Parafrankia discariae: one gene and its partner. The protein of the gene in region 2 binds, or shares a complex with, the protein of the main gene of each other region. Links are inferred from orthologs where the notes say so. Each region holds a gene or a part of one and is shown on either strand. Other genes may lie near its edges.

Region 1 (8,278 bases), on a different replicon or contig from region 2:
CCGGTCGACGCCGTGCTGAGCGTGGCCGCCCTGCACTGGATAGCCGATCACCGGCGGGTGTTCGACAACCTCGCGGCGGTCCTGCGGCCGGGGGGCCGGCTCGCGGTCGACTGCGGCGGCCACGGCAACATCGCCTCCGTCCAGGCGGCCCTGGCGGCGGTGCTCGGGGAGGCTCCGCAGGTGTGGAACTTCGCGACGCCGGCCGAGACGGAGCGGCGTCTCGCCGCGGCCGGCTTCGTCGACATCGACGCCCGGCTGCGCGCCGAGCCCGCCCGGTTCGATGATCCGGCCGCGTTGCACGACTACCTGGAGGTCGTGCTCGGCGCGCACCTGGCCAGGCTGGGCGTCGACGAGCGCGCGGCCTTCGTCCGGGCGGTCGCCGAGCGGCTGCCCCGGCCCGCCGTCGACTACGTCCGCCTCGAGATCCACGCCCGCCGCGCGGCCTGACCCCGGCCCGGTTCCGGCACCGGGCGTTCGCGCGGCTACCGGACGTTCGCGGCGTCCATTCCGCGCAGCTCCTTCTTCAGTTCGTTGACCTCGTCGCGCAGCCGGGCCGCCAGCTCGAACTGCAGCTCCTTGGCGGCCTCGTGCATCTGGTCGTCGAGCTGGCGGATGAGCTGGGCGAGCTCGTGGCGCGGCATGCCGGCGAGCTCCGCCGCGTACCGGCCGACCGCGTCTCCCGCCTTCGACTTCATCCCGGGCACCGGGGCCTTGCCGCGGGACTGCGCCCGGCCGCCGCCGCCGATCATCTCCTCGCCCGCCGACTCGCGGACCATGTCCTCGAGGATGTCGACGACCTTCTTGCGTAGCGGCTGCGGGTCGAGACCGCGCTCGGTGTTGTAGGCGACCTGCTTCTCCCGGCGCCGGTTCGTCTCCTCGATGGCCTTGCTCATCGACGGGGTGATCTTGTCCGCGTACATGTGGACCTGGCCGGAGACGTTGCGGGCGGCCCGTCCGATGGTCTGGATCAGGGACTTGTCCGAGCGCAGGAAGCCCTCCTTGTCCGCGTCGAGGATGGCCACCAGCGACACCTCGGGCAGGTCGAGGCCCTCGCGGAGCAGGTTGATGCCGACGAGCACGTCGAACTCGCCGCGGCGCAGCTCGGTCAGCAGCTCGACCCGGCGCAGCGTGTCGACCTCGCTGTGCAGGTAGCGCACCCGGATGCCGAGCTCGAGCAGGTAGTCGGTGAGATCCTCGGACATCTTCTTGGTCAGCGTGGTGACCAGGATCCGCTCGTCGCGTTCCGCGCGGATCCGGATCTCGTGCACCAGATCGTCGATCTGGCCCTTGGTCGGCTTCAGCACGATCTCCGGGTCGAGCAGGCCGGTCGGCCGGATGATCTGTTCGACGACGCCGTCGCCGCGCCCCAGCTCGTAGGGCCCCGGGGTCGCCGAGAGGTAGACCGTTTGGCCGATGCGCTCCAGGAACTCCTCCCAGCGCAACGGCCGGTTGTCGATGGCGCTCGGCAGCCGGAAGCCGTGGTCGACCAGGTTCCGCTTGCGGGACATGTCGCCCTCGTACATTCCGCCGATCTGCGGGACGGTGACGTGCGACTCGTCGATGACCAGCAGGAAGTCGTCCGGGAAGTAGTCGAGCAGGGTGTGCGGGGCGGTGCCGGCGGCCCGGCCGTCGATGTGCCGGGAGTAGTTCTCGATGCCCGAGCAGAAGCCGACCTGGCGCATCATCTCGATGTCGTAGGTGGTGCGCATCCGCAGCCGCTGCGCCTCCAGCAGCTTGCCCTGGCCCTCCAGCTCGGCCAGCCGGTCGGTGAGCTCCGTCTCGATGCCGGCGATCGCCCGCTCCATCCGCTCCGGACCGGCGACGTAGTGGGTGGCGGGGAAGACGAAGACCTCCTGCGACTCCCGGACGATCTCCCCGGTGAGCGGGTGCAGGTAGGTCAGTCGCTCGATCTCGTCGCCGAACATCTCGATCCGGACGGCGAGCTCCTCGTAGACCGGGAACACCTCGACGGTGTCGCCGCGGACCCGGAACGTCCCGCGGGTGAAGGCGAGGTCGTTGCGGGCGTACTGGACGTCGACGAAACGGCGCAGCAGACGGTCGCGCTCGATCTCGTCGCCGACGCGCAGCCGGACCATCCGGTCGATGTACTCCTGGGGGGTACCCAGGCCGTAGATGCAGCTCACGCTGGCGACGACGATCACGTCGCGCCGGGTGAGGAGGTTCATCGTCGCCGAGTGGCGCAGCCGCTCGACCTCCTCGTTGATCGAGGAGTCCTTCTCGATGTAGGTGTCGGTCTGCGCGATGTAGGCCTCGGGCTGGTAGTAGTCGTAGTACGAGACGAAGTACTCGACGGCGTTGTTCGGCAGCAGCTCGCGGAACTCGTTCGCGAGCTGGGCGGCCAGCGTCTTGTTGGGGGCCATCACCAGCGTCGGGCGCTGCAGACGTTCCACCAGCCAGGCGGTGGTGGCCGACTTGCCGGTGCCCGTCGCGCCCAGGAGCACGACGTCCTTCTCACCGGCCCGCACGCGGCGGGCCAGCTCGTCGATCGCCGCCGGCTGGTCGCCTGAGGGGGCGAAATCCGAGACGACCTCGAACGGCGCGGCCGAGCGATGGAGGTCCGTGGTGGGGCGTTCGAACGCTGTGCTCACGAGTCCCAGAACACCACACGCCTCCGACAGTTTCCCGGCGGCGGTACCCGACCGCCCCGGCGGTGGCACCCGGCGGCCCCCGCGACCCCACGCGGCGTGGTCGCTCAGCGCGCGGCGCCCTCCCAGCCGAGCAGCCGGGCGCCGAGCACGGCGGTCTGCAGGACGTAGCGGTCCGTCGGTGAGGTCGGGTCGTGCCGGGTCAGCGCGTGGATGCGGTCGAGCCGGTAGGTGAGCGCGCGCACCGACAGGTGCAGCCGGCGGGCCGCGGCGAGCGCCACGCCGCCGGTCGCGAAGTAGGCGTCGAGCGTCTCGATCAGCGGCCCGGCACCGCCCCGCGCCGCCCGCAGCGGGCTGAGCACCGCGTCGACGAGCTCTTCCAGCGGCTCCCGGTCGCGGAGCAGCACCTTGTAGATGAGCAGGTCGTCGGCGTGGACGACCTGGCCGTCCAGCCGCAGCCGCCCGGCCAGCTCGACGGCGTTGCGGGCCTCCTCGTAGCCGATGCGCACGCCGGCGACCCCGCTGCGGGGCCGGCTGACCCCCAGCCGCCACACGAGCTCCGGCTCCACCGCCAGCCGCCCGGTGACCGCTTTGATGGCGGTGGACGGCGCGGCACCGACGGGGGAGAACGCCGGCAGCGGCGCGAACCCGGCGTCGCCGGGGCCGGGCGGGTCCATCCGGCGCCGGCCCCGCGGCGCCGTGACGCGCGGGCGGGCGGTCTCCCGGTCGAGCGCCGGCCGGTCGACCCGCGGGTGCCCGGAGCCGCCGTCCGGCCGGGCGTGCACGGGGTGATGGACGGGATGGTGCCCGGGGTGGTGACGGCCCGCCGCGGGATCGCTCACGCTGGTCACCCCGGCCCTGGTCGACCCGCCCACCGAACCGTCCGGCGACCCGTCCAGCGGTCGGTCGGCGGGGCGGCCGTCCGGTGCGGTGTTGTCGCCCGGCGTGATCGTCTCCGCGGGGGGGACGGGCCGGGTCAGGTCGGTCTCCTGCGGGACGACGCAGACGAGCAGCCCGTCCTTGGTCGCGACCAGGGGCTCCGTGGGGCACTGGGCGCGCAGCGCCTCCTCGATGCCGCGGACGACCGCCCGCCCGTCCAGGAAGCGCCGCCCGCCCGCCGCGACCAGCACGACGTGCGGCGCCTCCAGCCGCAGCCCGAACGCGGCGGCCCGCTCGAGCAGCGGCCCGAGCTCGGAGGTACCGGTGAGCAGGTCGTCCACCAGCTCGCGGCGCATCGCCTCCTCCGAGCGCGCCCGGGCCGCGCGGGCCCGCTCGTAGCCCTCGCACACCGCCGCGACCGCGTCGTCGCTGGCCCGTAGGACGGCCGACGCCGCCGCGCGGGTGCGCGAGACCGCCCCGACGGTCAGCCCGCTGAGATCCGTGGGATCACCGGCGCCCTCGGCACGCTGGGACTGCTGGGACTGCCGCGCGTGCTCGGCGTGCTCGGCATGGGCGGCGTGGGCGGCGGCCGGCGGCCGGCCGTCCGGGGCGGCCGGCAGCGCCCCCCCGTCCAGGATCGCCGGCGGTGTCCGTCCCAGGTCGCGCGCGGCCCGGTCGGCCTGGCGGACGGCGGGCAGCGACGGCCAGATCCGCCAGGTGGCGGAGAGGTAGAGGTCGACGAGCGCCGGCAGGGAGGCGCCGGACTCGGCGGCGGCCTGGCCGAGCGCCCGGAAGACGTCGAGCTCGGCGCGGGACAGCCGCCGGCCGCTGTCAGCCGCCGAGGCGAGCACCTCCAGATAGTTGCCCAGCAGGCCGGCGTGCAGGCGGGCGTCGGCCGCCGCGAGCACCGCGGCCCGGGGCAGCCGGGTGAGGCTGGTGCCGGGCAGCCCGGCTGGCATGTCGTCGTCCGGGAAAACCGGCCTGGGCTTTTGATCCCTTTTCGTCACCTCATGCTCTCCCCCCGCTCGGCTGCCGAGTATCGGCAAGGAAATCGTAGACAAAGTCGCGGACTCCGGACGGTGTCTGCCGGGACGCCGAAGGGCAGGCTGGCATTGAGCCTGGTACGGGGCCCTCCGGGGCGCCGACGGCAGGCCGGCGCGGAGCGGATCCGGCCCCTCCCGGGGGTGATCCCGGCATCGCCCGTCGGCCCACCCGGCACCGCGATCATCGTCCCGCCCAGGTGCCAGCACGGCGAACCGAAGCCCCCGACGGAAGTGACTGACGGTGAAAGGCAAAGGATCTACCCGAGACATGTCCACGAAGGACGGCTCCCGCCCCACGGCGCTGCCGCCGATCGCGGTCCGCCCGGGCCTGTTCGTGTCCGTGGCGGTCGTGACGGTCGTGCTCGGCGCCCTCACTCTCCCCGCCACCGTGCCGAACCGCCCGGCCTTCGCCTACTTCAGCGGGGGCGTGCTCGGCGCGGGTCTGCTCGTCGCGATCCTGCTCGGGGCCGACCTGGCCCGTGCCGCCGCCGCGCGCCGGGCCGGGATCACGGTCACCGGGATCACCCTCGGCGCCTTCGGGAGCCGGCTGGGCCTCACCCCCGCACGTGGCCGCTCGGTCGACCGGGGCGGCGCCGGCCTGTCGAGCGGTGCCGGCCCGGCGAGCGGTGCCGGTGACCCCGGCACCCCGGTGACCGGTGACGCCCTCACCCCGGTGACCGGTGACGCGGTCGCCGACGCCGCGATCGCCCGCGCGGGCCTCATGGTGACGGCCCTGGCCGGGACGGTGCTGGTCGCCGTCGGCGCGCTCGCCCCCGGCGGAACGCTCGCCCTGGTCGGCGAACTGGCGCTCTGGGTCGGCACGTTCGCCCTGCTCGTCACCGTCGTCGACCTGCTGCCCGCGCCGCGCAGCGCCGGCGGGCGGATCCTCGCCGCCCGGGTGCTGCGCCGTACCGGTGACGAGGCGGCCGCGGGCGCGGCCGTGGCCCGCGCCGGGGTCATCACCGGGTGGACCCTGATCGTCTTCGGTGTGGCGGCCGTGTTCCTGGTCGGGCTGGTCGGCCTGTGGGCGATCCTCCTCGGCTGGCTCGCCCTCGGGACGTCCCGGCTCGCGCAGACGCAGGAACGCGCCTCTGCCGCGTTGCGGGGGGTCTTCGTCCGTGACGTGATGACGCCCGCCCCGGAGCCGCTGTCGTCCTGGAAGACAGTCGCCGCCGCGCTGGACGAGACCGTGCTGCCGTCCCGCGGCTCGGTGTTCGGGGTCCGGGACTTCGCCGGTCCGCTGGTCGGCGTCGCCCTGCTCCGTGATCTCGCCGCGGTACCCGCGGACGACCGCGGCCTGGCCCGGGTGTCCCGGGTGACCATCCCGCTGGACCGGGTCGCCACCGCCCGGCCGGAGGAGCCGCTCGCCGCGGTCGCGTCGCGGCTGGCCCGCCGGCCCGCCGCCGGTGTGATCGTCGTCGTCGCCGACGGCCCGGACGGCTGGCCCGTGATGGTGGGCACCGTGGGCCCGGGAGAACTGGCTCGGGCGCTGGAGACCACCCCGCTGCCCGGCCGGGTGGTCACCCCGGCCGGCTTCGGCCGCCGCCGCCGGTAGTCGCGCCGCCCGTACTGATCACACCGGCCAACCGCTCGTCCCGGTCGTCCCGCCCGGGCCTGACCGCCCGTCTTCTGAACCGGCTCTGGTCACGCTGCTGGCAACGGCGCCCGGCGGACCAGAGCACAGCACTCCCGGCCGGGGCCGTCGCGCCCCGGCCGGTGACCGCGGCCACCGGCCGCGACACCCTGTACCCACCCGAAGGAGATTCCGTGGATGTACCCGCCTGGGCCTGGGCCGCCTTCATCGGTGGCCTGCTCCTGTTGCTCGCCATCGACCTGCTCGCGCACCGCAGGGCGCACGTCATCGGCTTCAAGGAGGCCGCGTGGTGGAGCGTCGGCTGGGTGTCGCTGGGGGTGGCCTTCGCCTTCGTCATCTGGGCGTGGCAGGGCCCCGGCGCGGCCGGTGAGTACACGGCGGCCTACCTGCTCGAGAAGAGCCTCTCGGTCGACAACCTGTTCGTCTTCGCGCTGATCTTCTCGTACTTCAAGGTCCCGCGGGAGTACCAGCACCGCGTCCTGTTCTACGGCGTGCTGGGCGCCCTGGTGCTGCGCTTCCTGTTCATCGCGGCCGGCATCGCGCTGCTCGAGAACTTCAGTTTCGTGATCTACATCTTCGGTGCCTTCCTGCTGTACACGGCGTTCAAGATGGTCCGCGACGACGGCGTCGACCTGGATCCGGGGCAGAGCCGGGCCGTCCGGCTGCTGCGCCGGGTGGTCCCGGTGACGGATGACTACCAGGGGCAGCACTTCATCCTGCGGCGGGCCGGCAAGCTGATCGCCACCCCGCTGCTCGCCGTGCTGGTCGCGGTCGAGACCGCGGACGTCCTGTTCGCCTTCGACTCGGTGCCGGCGGCGCTCGGCGTGACGAACGAGACCTTCCTCGTCTACACCGCGAACGCGCTGGCGATCCTCGGGCTGCGATCGCTGTTCTTCCTCCTCTCCGGGCTGATGGAGAAGTTCCACCACCTGGCGACCGGGCTGGCCGTGATCCTCGCCTTCATCGGCGTGAAGATGCTGCTCACCGATGTCTGGCACATGCCGATCTGGCTGTCCCTCGTGGTGATCGCGGTGGTGCTGGCCGGGTCGATCGTCTGGTCGCTGGCGACGGAGCCGCCGGCCGCGGACGCGGACGACGGCCAGGACGACCACGGCCACGGCGGGGCCGGCGGGATCGGCGCCGGCGATCGTCCGGTGACCGGCGCGGACACCCGGGTCGACACCCGGGTCGACGCGCCGGCGGCCAACGTGGCGGACCCCGGACGTTAGTCGCCGGCGGCGGGGCGGGCCCGGTTCAGGCGGGCCCGGTCCGGGCCGGCCGGCGGGCTTCGCCCCGCGTCGCCGTGGGCGGGTCCGGGCCGGCCCGGCCTGGCCTGGTGGGGCCGCGGGCGGCTTCCGGACGGCGGGTCCGCCGGGCCGGCGAGAGCTGCTCATTATTAATACGAATTAATACTCGGCGACGCGCCGATTGTCCTGTGGGTGACACCGTGGCGCTCACGTTAGTGTTTTGTGGCAGCCGGGATCGTCCGGGTGTCCCAAATCCCTCTGTTTCTCGTCCAAGGCGGACTATGCATAACCTTTTGGCCGTTGTTGTCTCCTATGGTGGATCACCGCAGCTCCACTGTCTTCTGGCGACCCTGGCCGAGGTTTCCGGCTGCCGGGTCGCCCTGGTCGAGAACCGACCCGGCACGGTGCACGACGACCTGCCCGCGGACGTCGAGCTGTACGAGGGGCACGGGAACGTCGGCTACGGAACGGCGGTGAACATCGCCGTGCTCCGTGCGCTGCGGCCCGGGCCGGCCCGGGAGCCGGGGTCCGGGTCCCCACCCGAGTGGCTGCTCGTCGTGAACAGCGATGTGACCATGCCCGGCGGCACCCGGGACCTGCTTCCCGACGTCCTCGGGTCGATGCCCGCCGACGCGGACGTGGTGGGTTTCCCGGTGTGGGGCGACAACGGCGGCTCCGGCCGGAGCACGGCGGTGCTTCCCAACATCCGGACGAATGCGTACACGGCGGTGCGCGGTGAGGCCGCCGCGGTCGAACGCTGGCCCGAGCTCTGCTATCCCGTCGGGGCTTTCTTCGCGATTCGTACCCAGACTTTCCTGCGACTGGGCGGTTTCGACCCGTCCTACTGGATGTACTACGAGGAAACCGACCTGTTCGCCCGTCTGCGCGCCGCGGGTGGCCGTATCGCCT
Region 2 (10,021 bases):
ACACTCCGGGGGCGGAGTGCGGGCCGGCGGCCGAGGCGGGTGGCATCGCGGCCGAGATCGGCGCGGCGATGGCGGAGGTGCTCGGCTGCGCGTCACCGACACTCTCCGTGATCGTCGGCGAGGGCGGCTCCGGCGGAGCCCTGGCGGCGTGCTGTACCGACGTGGTCCTGATGTCGCCGGACGGCTACGTCACCGCCCTGTCCCCAGAGGGCACGGCCACCACCTTGCGGATCGGGCTCGACCAGGCCGCGGACACCGCGGGGCTGCGCCCGTCGGACCTGGTCAGCCTGGGTTTCGCCGATGGCGTCCTCCCGGCGGACGACACCGATCTGCCTGGTCTGGCACACCGGGTGACCGCGGCGCTGACCGAGTTGACGATGCGCGACAACGCTGTCCGTCTTCGCCAACGAAAGGCAAAATGGTCGACAGGATTGGATGGCTTTCTGTAACGTCGTTGACCCAACCTGCCACGGGGGACAGGTCGCCGCGAAGGGGACGGTCATCGATACTCGGCTGCTCACCCGGATCGGCGGCGCCCCGCTGGACGGTGTGAAGGGCCTCGTGGTCGAGGCGGCCTGCCTGGCCACCCACGCCGCGCTCTACCCGGCGGCGGCACTGCCCCGCCGGCGCCGCGACGACGACGGACTCGCCGACCGTTACCGCCTCGCCGGCCTGACACCGCTGCAGCGCGGCCTGCTCATCGGCGACCCGCTGGCGGCCGGGACGCCGATCCTGCTGGTGCACGGCCTCGTCGACAACAGGTCCGTGTTCACCCGACTGGAGCGCTCCCTGCGCCGCCGCGGCTTCACGACGGTGACCTCGGTGGACATCCCGCTGTTCGCGACGAGCGTCCAGGCTGCCGCGGCGCAGCTCGCCGGGACCGTCGAGCAGGTCGCCGGCCGTCACGGCGACACCGGCGTGCACATCGTCGCCCATTCGCTCGGCGGTCTGGTGGCCCGTTACTACGTGCAGCGGCTCGGCGGCGGCGACCACGTGCGGACCCTGGTCACGCTGGCGACACCGCACAACGGCACCCGGCTGGCCTGCCTGGTGCCGAAGGCCGTCTCCTACCGGCTCGTCAGCCAGCTCCGCCCCGGGTCGCCGCTGCTGCGGGAGCTTGTCGAGCCGGCCCCCGGTATCCGGACCCGCTTCCTGGCCGTCGCCGGCGGCCTCGACACGGTGGTCCGCCCGGGCGAGGCGACGCTCACCCATCCTGACCTGGTGGCCGAGAACGTGGTCGTCGACGGGGCCGGTCACCACGGGCTGCCGTTCAGCAGCGCGGTGGCGCACATGATCGCCCGCAGGCTGGCCGGGGACCCCGCCGACGGTCACGAACCGGCCCAGAGCACCACTAAAGTGCCCCACCTTTGTAGCTAGCTAGGCGTATCTGTCGGAATCGCACGGTGTAGCCTCCTCATCGGTTTAGAGGTCCCCCTCCCCGCCCGGTTCGTCCGGCGGATGCCTTGCGACCATGGGAGTGCGTGTTGATGCGACCGCAGTTCCCGAGAACCGAACACGGAGCACGCCGCCGCCGGAATGCAGGATCCTCCGACGAGCAGGAATCATCCGCGTTCGGTAGATCGGGTTTCGCCGCCGTCCAGCTACGGCGCACGGGTGTCGCCACCGCGGTGGCGTCCACCATCGGGCTTGTCATGATCAACAGTACCGGGGTGGCGCACTCGGAGACCACCACGTCGCCGGAGATCCGCCCGACCGGCACCGTGCTCGGCGCATCCACCGGCCCGGGCGGTTCCGCGGCCGGAACGGTCAACGTCATCTCCGCCGGCGGGACGGACGGTCTCACCGGCGTGGCTCCGGACGACGCGGCCGCCGAGGCGCAACGCCGGCTGAGCACCTACCTGCAGGTCACCGACCAGATCGGGGCCCGCGAGGCCGCGGCGACTCTGACCCAGTACGCCGCCGCGGTCGCCTCCGAGACCGAGCGCCTGGAGGCCGCCCGGTGGGTCCGCCCGATCGAGGCACGGATCACCCAGGGCTTCGGTGGCGCCAACCACCACATCGGCGTGGACTTCGGCGCCGCACACGGGACGCCGATCTACGCGGCGCACCGCGGCACCGTCATCTACGCCGGCTGGGAGTCGGGCTACGGGAACTTCGTGCAGATCATGCACGAGAACAACGTGGTCACCAGCTACGGCCATCTGTCACGCATCGACGTGCGGCTCGGGCAGGAGGTCGCCACCGGCGAGCAGATCGGCAAGGAGGGCAGCACCGGCCACTCCACCGGTCCGCACCTGCACTTCGAGGTCCGCCTCAACGGCCAGTACGGAACGAAGGTCGACCCGTTGGCCTGGCTCGCCGGTCACGGCGTCCACTACGGAGACCAGGCCACGACGCAGACCAGCCACGACTGAGCGCCGGCCACGGCTGAGGCCGGGCGCGACCGAGGCCGGGCGGCTGAGGACCGGCCCGAGACCAGGCGACTACCGGGGCTGGAGCGGTTCGCCGGGCTCTGACGGTTCGCCGGGCCCGGACGGGTCGCCGGACTCCGACGGGTCGCCCCGCACTCCGGCGAGCAGCAGTTCGGTGAGCGTGTCGATGACATCGTCGTCGGAGAAGCCGGCCTCGTTCGAGGGAAGCAGGGCGTAGGCCAGCGTCGACAGCAGCGCGCCCATCGCCGCGGCGACGAGGACCGGCTCACCGGGCAGCCGGTGACCGCGCTCGCGCAGGTACTCCAGGTGCTCGCACAGCACCGCCGTGTCCTGGACGAGCTGCTCCCACAGCGCGTCCGACCGTACCCCCCGGTTGATGGCCGACTCGTACAGCGCGACCACGACCGGCAGGTTGGCCCGCATCACGCGCCAGGCGACGGCCAGGTGTGCGCGCAGCTGCGCGCGGTCGGTGAGGTCGTGCTCGCGGGGATGCCCCGCGTCACCCGCCGCCCCGCCGACCGTCCCCCCGCCGACCACCGCCTCGCCCGCGATCGCCTCGCCGGCCTGGCCGTGCATGTCGGCCAGCAGGGCCTGCAGCAGGTTCTCCTTACTACTGAAGTGCTCGTAGAACGAGCCCGCCGAGCGGCCCGCGGCGGCGGTGATGTCCGTGATCTTGGTGTTGAGGTAGCCCCGTTCCACGAACAGCTGCCGGGCCGCCTCCTTCAGCGCGACCTCGGTCCGCGCCGCCCGCTCCTTGCGAACGCTCATGTTGCCCCCTCCTTGACTCCGCGCGTCGGGACAACAATACTGAACCCTCATTCGCTGAATTAAATTTCAGTGAATTTAAGTTCGGCGAGTTCGGGTTCGGCGAGTTCGGGTTCGGCGAGTTCGGGTTCGGCAGACAGTCGAACCCCCTTGATCCGAGGAGTGCGACATGGCTGACGCGACTGCCACAGCTCCGCTACGTGTGGTGGTGGTCGGCGGCGGTGTGGCGGGGGCGGCCAGCGCGATCGCGCTGGCGCGGGCCGGCGCGACGGTCACCGTCCACGAGGCGTACGCGGAGCCGGCCGGCCCCGTCGGCTCGTTCGTGAGCCTGGCCGCCAACGGGCTGCGCGCACTGGACGCGCTGGGCTGCCTGCCGCCGGTCCAGGCCGCGGGCCGCGCCGTCGAGCGGCAGCGAATGTGGTCCGGCGGTGGCCGCCTGCTCGGCGACGTGCCCCGCGGCCGCCGCTCGAGCGATCCCCTGCACAGCGTCACCCTGATGCGCGCCGACCTCGTCTCCGTGCTGCGCGCCGAGGCGACGCGGCTGGGCGCCCGGATCAGCACCGACGATCCACTCGACATCTCCGCGCTCGAACGGCTCCGCGCCGGCGCCGACCTGATCGTCGGCGCGGACGGGATCTGGTCCGCCACCCGGCGGCTGCTGCATCCCACCGCCGCGGATCCCGGGTACGCCGGGCTCTACTCGGTGTCGGGTGAGTCGCACACCCTCGACGTCGAACCCGACGCGTTCAACATGATCTTCGGGCGGCGAGGTGCCTTCCTCTACGTGCCGGCACCGGACGGCGGTGTCTGGTGGTCGGCTCAGGTCTCGTCACGCACCCCGCCCGACCCGCGCGCGGTGGGGGTCGCCGAGCTGACCGGGATCTTCGCCGCCGAGCGGCGGGCCGCCGCCGTCCTGCGCGCGACCACCCGGGTACACGGTGGCACGCTCCTGCACACCCTGCCGCTCGTACCTCGCCACCACGACGACCGGGTCGTCCTGATCGGCGACGCCGCTCATCCCGTGGGCGCCGGGCAGGGCGGGTCGATGGCGTTGGAGGACGCCGTTGTTCTCGGGCGTGAGCTCGGCCGGCGGACCACGACGAGCGACGCGCTGGCGACCTACGACCGGCTGCGCCGCGACCGGCTCGGGAAGATGACGCGGGCCGCCAGCGCGAACCGCGACGCCAAGACGGCGGGCCCGGTGGCCGCCCGGCTCCGTGATCTGATCATGCCGATCGTCTTCCCACGGATGTACGAACGGGCGACCGGCTGGCTCTACGACTACGACCTCGGCACCCTGCCGCACGCGGCGACCGCGCCGACCGCGGGCTAGAGCTTCTCGACCGGGGCGTAGCGCAGGAGGAGGTCCTTCGTGCCGGTCTCCGCGCCGAAGTCGACCTTGGCCTGGCGGGAGTCCCCGATCCCACTCGTCGCGACGACCACACCGAGACCGAACGTGTCATGGGTGACACGGTCGCCGGGGGTGAGCTCGACGATCGGACGCGCCGCCGGGCGGCCGGGCTTCGCCCCGAACGGGGAGTTCGGCAGCTTCCCGCCGGACCCACCGGAACCGTTGCCCGTACCCGTCGACCCGCCGCCGGAGAACCGCCCACCGCCCGCGGCCGGAGCCGGCTCGGGCAGCCGCCGCCACTCGACGAGCGAATCCGGCACCTCCCCCAGAAAGCGGGACGGCGGGTTGTAGGCCGGCTGCCCCCAGGCGCTGCGCACCTGGGACCTGGTGAGATAGAGCCTGGCCCGGGCCCGGGTGACACCCACGTAGGCGAGCCGACGCTCCTCCTCCAGCCCGGTCGGATCCCCGAGCGTGCGCAGGTGCGGGAAGACGCCGTCCTCGAGACCGGTCAGGAACACGACGGGGAACTCGAGGCCCTTCGCACTGTGCAGGGTCATCAGCGTGACCACGCCGTCCGAGCCGTCGTCGTCGGGGATCTGGTCGGCGTCGGCGACGAGCGCCACCTGCTCCAGGAACTCGGCGAGCGTGCCGTCCGGGCGCCGCTCGGTGAACTCCTGGACGACCCCGACGAGCTCACGCAGGTTCTCCACCCGGCCCTGTGCCTCGATGGTGTCCTCCGTGACCAGCTCCGAGAGGTAGCCCGTCCGCTCCAGCGCCGCCTCGATCACGGCCAGCGGGCCGGCGGGCAACTGCTCGCGCAGGCCGTCGAGAAGGGCCACGAAATCGCGGATCGAGCGGGCCGACCTGGTGGCCAGGCCGGGTATCTCGTCCACCCGGGTGAGCGCGTCGGAGAAGGCGATCCGCTCCCGCTCGGCGAAGGCCGAGACCATCGCCTCCGCGCGGTCGCCGATGCCACGGCGCGGGACGTTCAGGATGCGCCGCAGGTTCACCGTGTCCGTCGGGTTCACCAGCACCCGCAGGTAGGCAAGAAGATCACGGATCTCGCGACGCTCGTAGAACCGGACGCCGCCGACGACCCGGTACGGCAGGCCGACCCGGATGAAGATCTCCTCGAACACGCGGCTCTGCGCGTTCGTCCGGTAGAAGACCGCGACGTCCGCCGGCCGGGCCAGGTTCTCGTCGCCGAGGCGGTCGATCTCCTCCGCGACGAACGCGGCCTCGTCGTGCTCGTTGTCGGCGACGAAGCCGACGATCCGCTCGCCGTCACCGGCGTCCGACCACAGGCGCTTGGGCTTGCGCTGGGCGTTGCGGGCGATGACCGCGTTCGCCGCGGAGAGGATCGTCTGGGTGGAGCGGTAGTTCTGCTCCAGCAGGATGACCGCCGCGTTCGGGAAATCCTGCTCGAACTCGACGATGTTGCGGATGTTCGCGCCACGGAAGGCGTAGATCGACTGGTCCGCGTCACCGACGACGCACAGCTCCGCGGGCGGTACGGCACCCGACGGCGGCACCGCCGCCGCGGGCCACTCCGCCCCGTCGTGCTCCGTGAAATCGTCATGCTCCGCGGAACCACCGTGCTCCGCGGAACCACCGGGGGGCGGGGCGGCGGCGGGATCCGCCGCCGGGTCGGTGCCCGCGGGCACCGGGCGGCCCACGAGCTCACGGATGAGCACGTACTGGGCGTGGTTGGTGTCCTGGTACTCGTCCACCAGGACGTGGCGGAACCGGCGCCGGTAGTGCTCGGCGACGTCCGGGAACGCCTGGAGCAGGTTGACCGTGGTCATGATCAGGTCGTCGAAGTCCAGCGCGTTCGCCTGGGTCAGCCGCTGCTGGTAGGCCGCGTACACCTCGGCGACGGTGCGCTCGATGTGGTTCGTGGCCCTGTCCCGGGCCGTCTCCCAGTCGACCAGCTCGTTCTTCAGCGCGCTGATCGCCGCGGCGAGCCCACGGGCCGTGTGCCGCTTCGGATCGAGGTCGAGATCCCTGGTGACCAGCGTGATGAGGCGCTGGGCGTCCGCCGCGTCGTAGATCGAGAAGGAGGAGGCGAAGCCGAGCCGGCCCGCTTCCGAACGCAGGATGCGCACGCAGGCGGAGTGGAAGGTACTCACCCACATCGCCCGGGTGCGGCCCCCCACGATCGCCTCGACGCGCTCCTTCATCTCACCGGCGGCCTTGTTCGTGAAGGTGATCGCCAGGATCTCGCCGGGCCGCGCGCCGCGCGCCGCGAGCAGGTACGCGATCCGGTGCGTGAGCACGCGGGTCTTGCCGGACCCGGCACCGGCGACGACCAGCAGGGGAGAGCCGGCGTGCACCACGGCGGCGCGCTGCTGCGGGTTGAGCCCCTCGAGCAGTTCGTCCGGGTCGAGCCGGGGTGCCCGGGCGCGGGCGACGCCGCCGGACTCGAGCACCGCCGGGCCGAAGGCCTCGCGGGACGCCCGCCCGCCGCCGGGACGATCACCGTGCGGCTCGTGGCCGCCCACGGTGCCCGAGCCGGCCGGGGCACCGCCGTCGACCAGGGCCCCGGGGCCGAAGGTGTCGTCGAAAAGAGTGCTCATCAGACCCCGATCGTACGTTCGACGGGCGAACCGCCCGGCGCCGCGGCCGCCCCGGCCACCACGTCATGCTGCCGGGCGGGTCCGACACTTCCATGCCCCGGTCGGGCCCTCGCGGCCGGGTCGGACGACCGCCGGGGCGAGTCGGCCGAGCAGTCCCCGCGCCGCTCGCGCGACGGCTGTCAGGCGACCGTCCGACGGCCCGCGGCGACGCCGGTCGGGTCAGCGCCGGTCGGGTCAGCGCCGGCGGCGAGCGCGGCGACCCTGGTGTCGACGGCTGGGTCGAGGTTGCCACCGGAGATCACCACCGCGGTGGGCCCGACCGCGAGCAGGGGGGCCCGCAGCAACGCGGCGACCCCCGCCGCGCCCGCGGGCTCCACCCGCTGGCCCGACCGGCGCAGCAGCACCATCGCCTCCCAGAACGCGTCCTCGTCGACCGTGACGACGTCGTCCACGAGGTGGGTGGCGAGCTCGAGGGTGAGCCGTCCGGGGGCGGCCACGGCCATCCCGTCGGCGATCGTCCCGGCCGCGGTTCCCGGCTGGTCGACGGATCCCGCCGGGCCGCCGCTGCCCGGGGGCACCGTGACACGGTGCCCGGTACGGAAGGAGGTGGCGAAGGCCGGCGCGGCGGCGGACTGGACGCCGATGACGCGGACGTCCGGGCGCAGGCCCTTGATCGCTACAGCAAGGCCACACAGAAGACCACCACCGCCGACCCCGACGATGACGGTGGCGAGGTTCGGGACCTGCTCGAGCAGTTCCAGCCCGATCGTCCCCTGCCCGGCGACGACGGCGGCGTCGTCGAAGGGATGCACCAGCAGCCGGCCGCCCGCGCTCGCGAACGCGGCCGCCGCCGCCAGTGCCGCGTCGACCCCGCCCGGGACGTACTCGACCCGGGCACCCCAGCGCCGGGTGCCGGCGACCTTCGACGGGTTGGCGCTCTCCGGCACGAAGATCGTCGCCTCGACGCCGAACCGGGCCGCGGCGAAGGCGACGCCCTGCGCGTGGTTGCCCGCGCTCGCCGCCACGACTCCCCGCTCGCGGGCGCGCGGGCCCGCGGCCGCGATCCGGTGATAGGCGCCGCGCAGCTTGAACGACCCGGTGTGCTGCTCGTGCTCACACTTGAGCCAGACTGGCGAGCCGGTGCGTCGGGTCAGGTCGGCGTCGGCCACGACCCGGGTGCGCCGGGCGACCCCCCGCAGCCCGTCGGCGGCGGCCACCACGTCGGCGACGTCGACCGCCGGCGCCCCCGTCACCCGGGCCTCGGCCGGCAGCCCGACCCCAACCGGTGCCGCGGTCCCGGCCGGCAGCGCGGCGTCCGCCGGCAACGCGGTTCCGGCCGGCAGCGTGGCACCGGACGACACCGCGACACCGGACGGCAGCGTGGCACCGTTACCCGGGCGGCACCCCGCCTCCCGGCCGGACGCGGCCGCCCGGGGCCCGAGCGTGCGTCGACTGGACGCCCTGCGCGGGCCGCCCGGCCGCAACAGCCCCGGCCGCGCTCCGACCCGGGCGGCGACCGGGGTGACCCCGGTTACGGCCGGGGCCACCGGAGCTGCCGCGGCCGGGCGATCTCCCGCGTCGTCGGCGTCAGCCGGGTCGCCCACCCGGGACGGCGAGGCGCCGGTCGCCGAGGGCCCGCTCACGGATGGTGATGTCATCGAAGATCTCCTGGGTGGCTCGGCGGCCACCTCGCTGGGGCCGCGGCAAACAAAAAAGCCCCCCGCCGTAGGGCGGAAGGGCTGGGCGCGCGACCCGTTCGAGGACGGTCACGCGCCTACGTAATCACCATGAGGTGCTGCGGCACCCCTCCAGCGTGCTCCGCGGCCCGGGCGTAGTCAAACCAGCGCCCGCACCGACGAACCACCGCCACGGCGGGCGTACGGGCCGCCGGGCGCCGGGCTTCCTCGATCCGCGGCGCCGAGCGGATCACGGACGGGTCCGGAGCCGACAGCCGTCAACCACATACGAGAACACCCTAAATGCCCCGATTCGGGAGGCGTTCGTCGTCTTTTTGCTCCACAAACAAGACTTACGGCCCACAACCCGCCAACAAGAATGTCCGCGAAAGATCTCGACGGTACGGAAGTCGCCCGGGAAGTCTCCGACACCGGGCCGCCGGGAACGACCGCGAATGGCCACGGGGCGAGATGCGGGACCGCCAAGTACGACCAAGACGTCGGGCGACATGTCGCCCGGAACGGGCGGCGCATCTCGATGCCGCCGGACCGGTGCACGGGAAGGGCGGCGGCGCGCACGGACAACCGCCGGCGGGCGCAATACGGCCCGCCCGGCGGCGGAAGCGGCGGCTTTCCGCCGGGCGGCTGACGCGATTTCCCGGCGGCGAATCAACATCCGACACCATTTCACGGCAATTCCCGGACACGAACCACGCAACACCGCCCCGCCGGGCGGTGGGGCGGCGTACCGGCGGGCCCACCGACGGACGCCCTGGCCGGCGGCGGAACCACCCGGCGGAAGGCCGGACACCGCCGGCCATCCGGCCTACCCGGCCGCCAGCCGCCCGGCCCGCGGCGGACGGCCCGCGGCGCGGACGAACCGTCGTCCCACCGCCGGCGCGGACGAACCGTGGCCTCACCCGTGGGCCGCTACTCCCACTCGATCGTGCCCGGCGGCTTCGAGGTGATGTCGTAGACGACCCGGTTGACCTGTGGAACCTCGTTGACGACCCGGTTGCTGATGCGTTCCAGCAGGTCGTAGGGCAAGCGGGCCCAGTCGGCGGTCATCGCGTCCTCGCTGGTCACCGCGCGCAGCACCACCGGGAAGCCGTAGGTCCGCTCGTCGCCCTGGACCCCGACCGACCGCACGTCCGCGAGCAGCACGGCGAAGACCTGCCAGATCTCCCGGTCGAGCCCCGCGCGACGGATCTCGTCCCGGACGACCGCGTCGGCGGCCCGGACGATCTCGAGCCGTTCGGG

Evidence for each region.
Region 1: the proteins of pcrA (region 2) and uvrB are in contact, whole or in part, in a crystal structure (PDB 7EGT), measured with the Thermus thermophilus proteins. The link is inferred for Parafrankia discariae from one-to-one orthologs. Residues at the interface, in WP_096412145.1 of Thermus thermophilus: His654, Arg656, Phe657, Gln666, Asp668, Glu669, Lys680, Arg681, Leu682, Ser683, Lys685, Tyr686, Ala687; in WP_096411307.1 of Thermus thermophilus: Glu23, Leu25, Arg26, Asp27, Gly28, Glu29, Arg30, Phe31, Arg55, Glu326, Asp327, Phe328, Glu379, Ser382, Gln383, His398, Gly400, Arg401.

Annotation. Positions count from the first base shown.
Region 1 is NZ_KB891219.1:253,007-261,284, forward strand. The notes cover bases 47-2,961. They hold uvrB (excinuclease ABC subunit UvrB), read right to left. Parts: upstream 2,610-2,961; coding sequence 483-2,609; downstream 47-482. Other genes in these bases: B056_RS0118165 (class I SAM-dependent methyltransferase), read left to right, coding at 47-447; B056_RS0118175 (helix-turn-helix domain-containing protein), read right to left, coding at 2,714-2,961. Also shown: more of B056_RS0118165, read left to right, coding at 1-46; more of B056_RS0118175, read right to left, coding at 2,962-4,444; B056_RS0118180 (peptidase M50), read left to right, coding at 4,797-6,083; B056_RS0118190 (TerC family protein), read left to right, coding at 6,296-7,351; B056_RS0118195 (glycosyltransferase family 2 protein), read left to right, coding at 7,651-8,278. UniProt on the Escherichia coli protein: The UvrABC repair system catalyzes the recognition and processing of DNA lesions. A damage recognition complex composed of 2 UvrA and 2 UvrB subunits scans DNA for abnormalities.
Region 2 is NZ_KB891252.1:34,871-44,891, forward strand. The notes cover bases 4,287-7,423. They hold pcrA (DNA helicase PcrA), read right to left. Parts: upstream 7,086-7,423; coding sequence 4,488-7,085; downstream 4,287-4,487. Other genes in these bases: B056_RS0127550 (FAD-dependent oxidoreductase), read left to right, coding at 4,287-4,491; B056_RS0127560 (pyridoxal-phosphate dependent enzyme), read right to left, coding at 7,265-7,423. In the rest of the region: B056_RS0127530 (carboxyl transferase domain-containing protein), read left to right, coding at 1-449; B056_RS0127535 (lipase family alpha/beta hydrolase), read left to right, coding at 436-1,377; B056_RS38260 (M23 family metallopeptidase), read left to right, coding at 1,653-2,375; B056_RS38265 (TetR/AcrR family transcriptional regulator), read right to left, coding at 2,445-3,161; more of B056_RS0127550, read left to right, coding at 3,328-4,286; more of B056_RS0127560, read right to left, coding at 7,424-8,743; guaA (glutamine-hydrolyzing GMP synthase), read right to left, coding at 9,692-10,021. UniProt on the Escherichia coli protein: A helicase with DNA-dependent ATPase activity. Unwinds DNA duplexes with 3'-5' polarity. Translocates on single-stranded DNA with 3'-5' polarity. Initiates unwinding more efficiently from a nicked substrate than double-stranded DNA.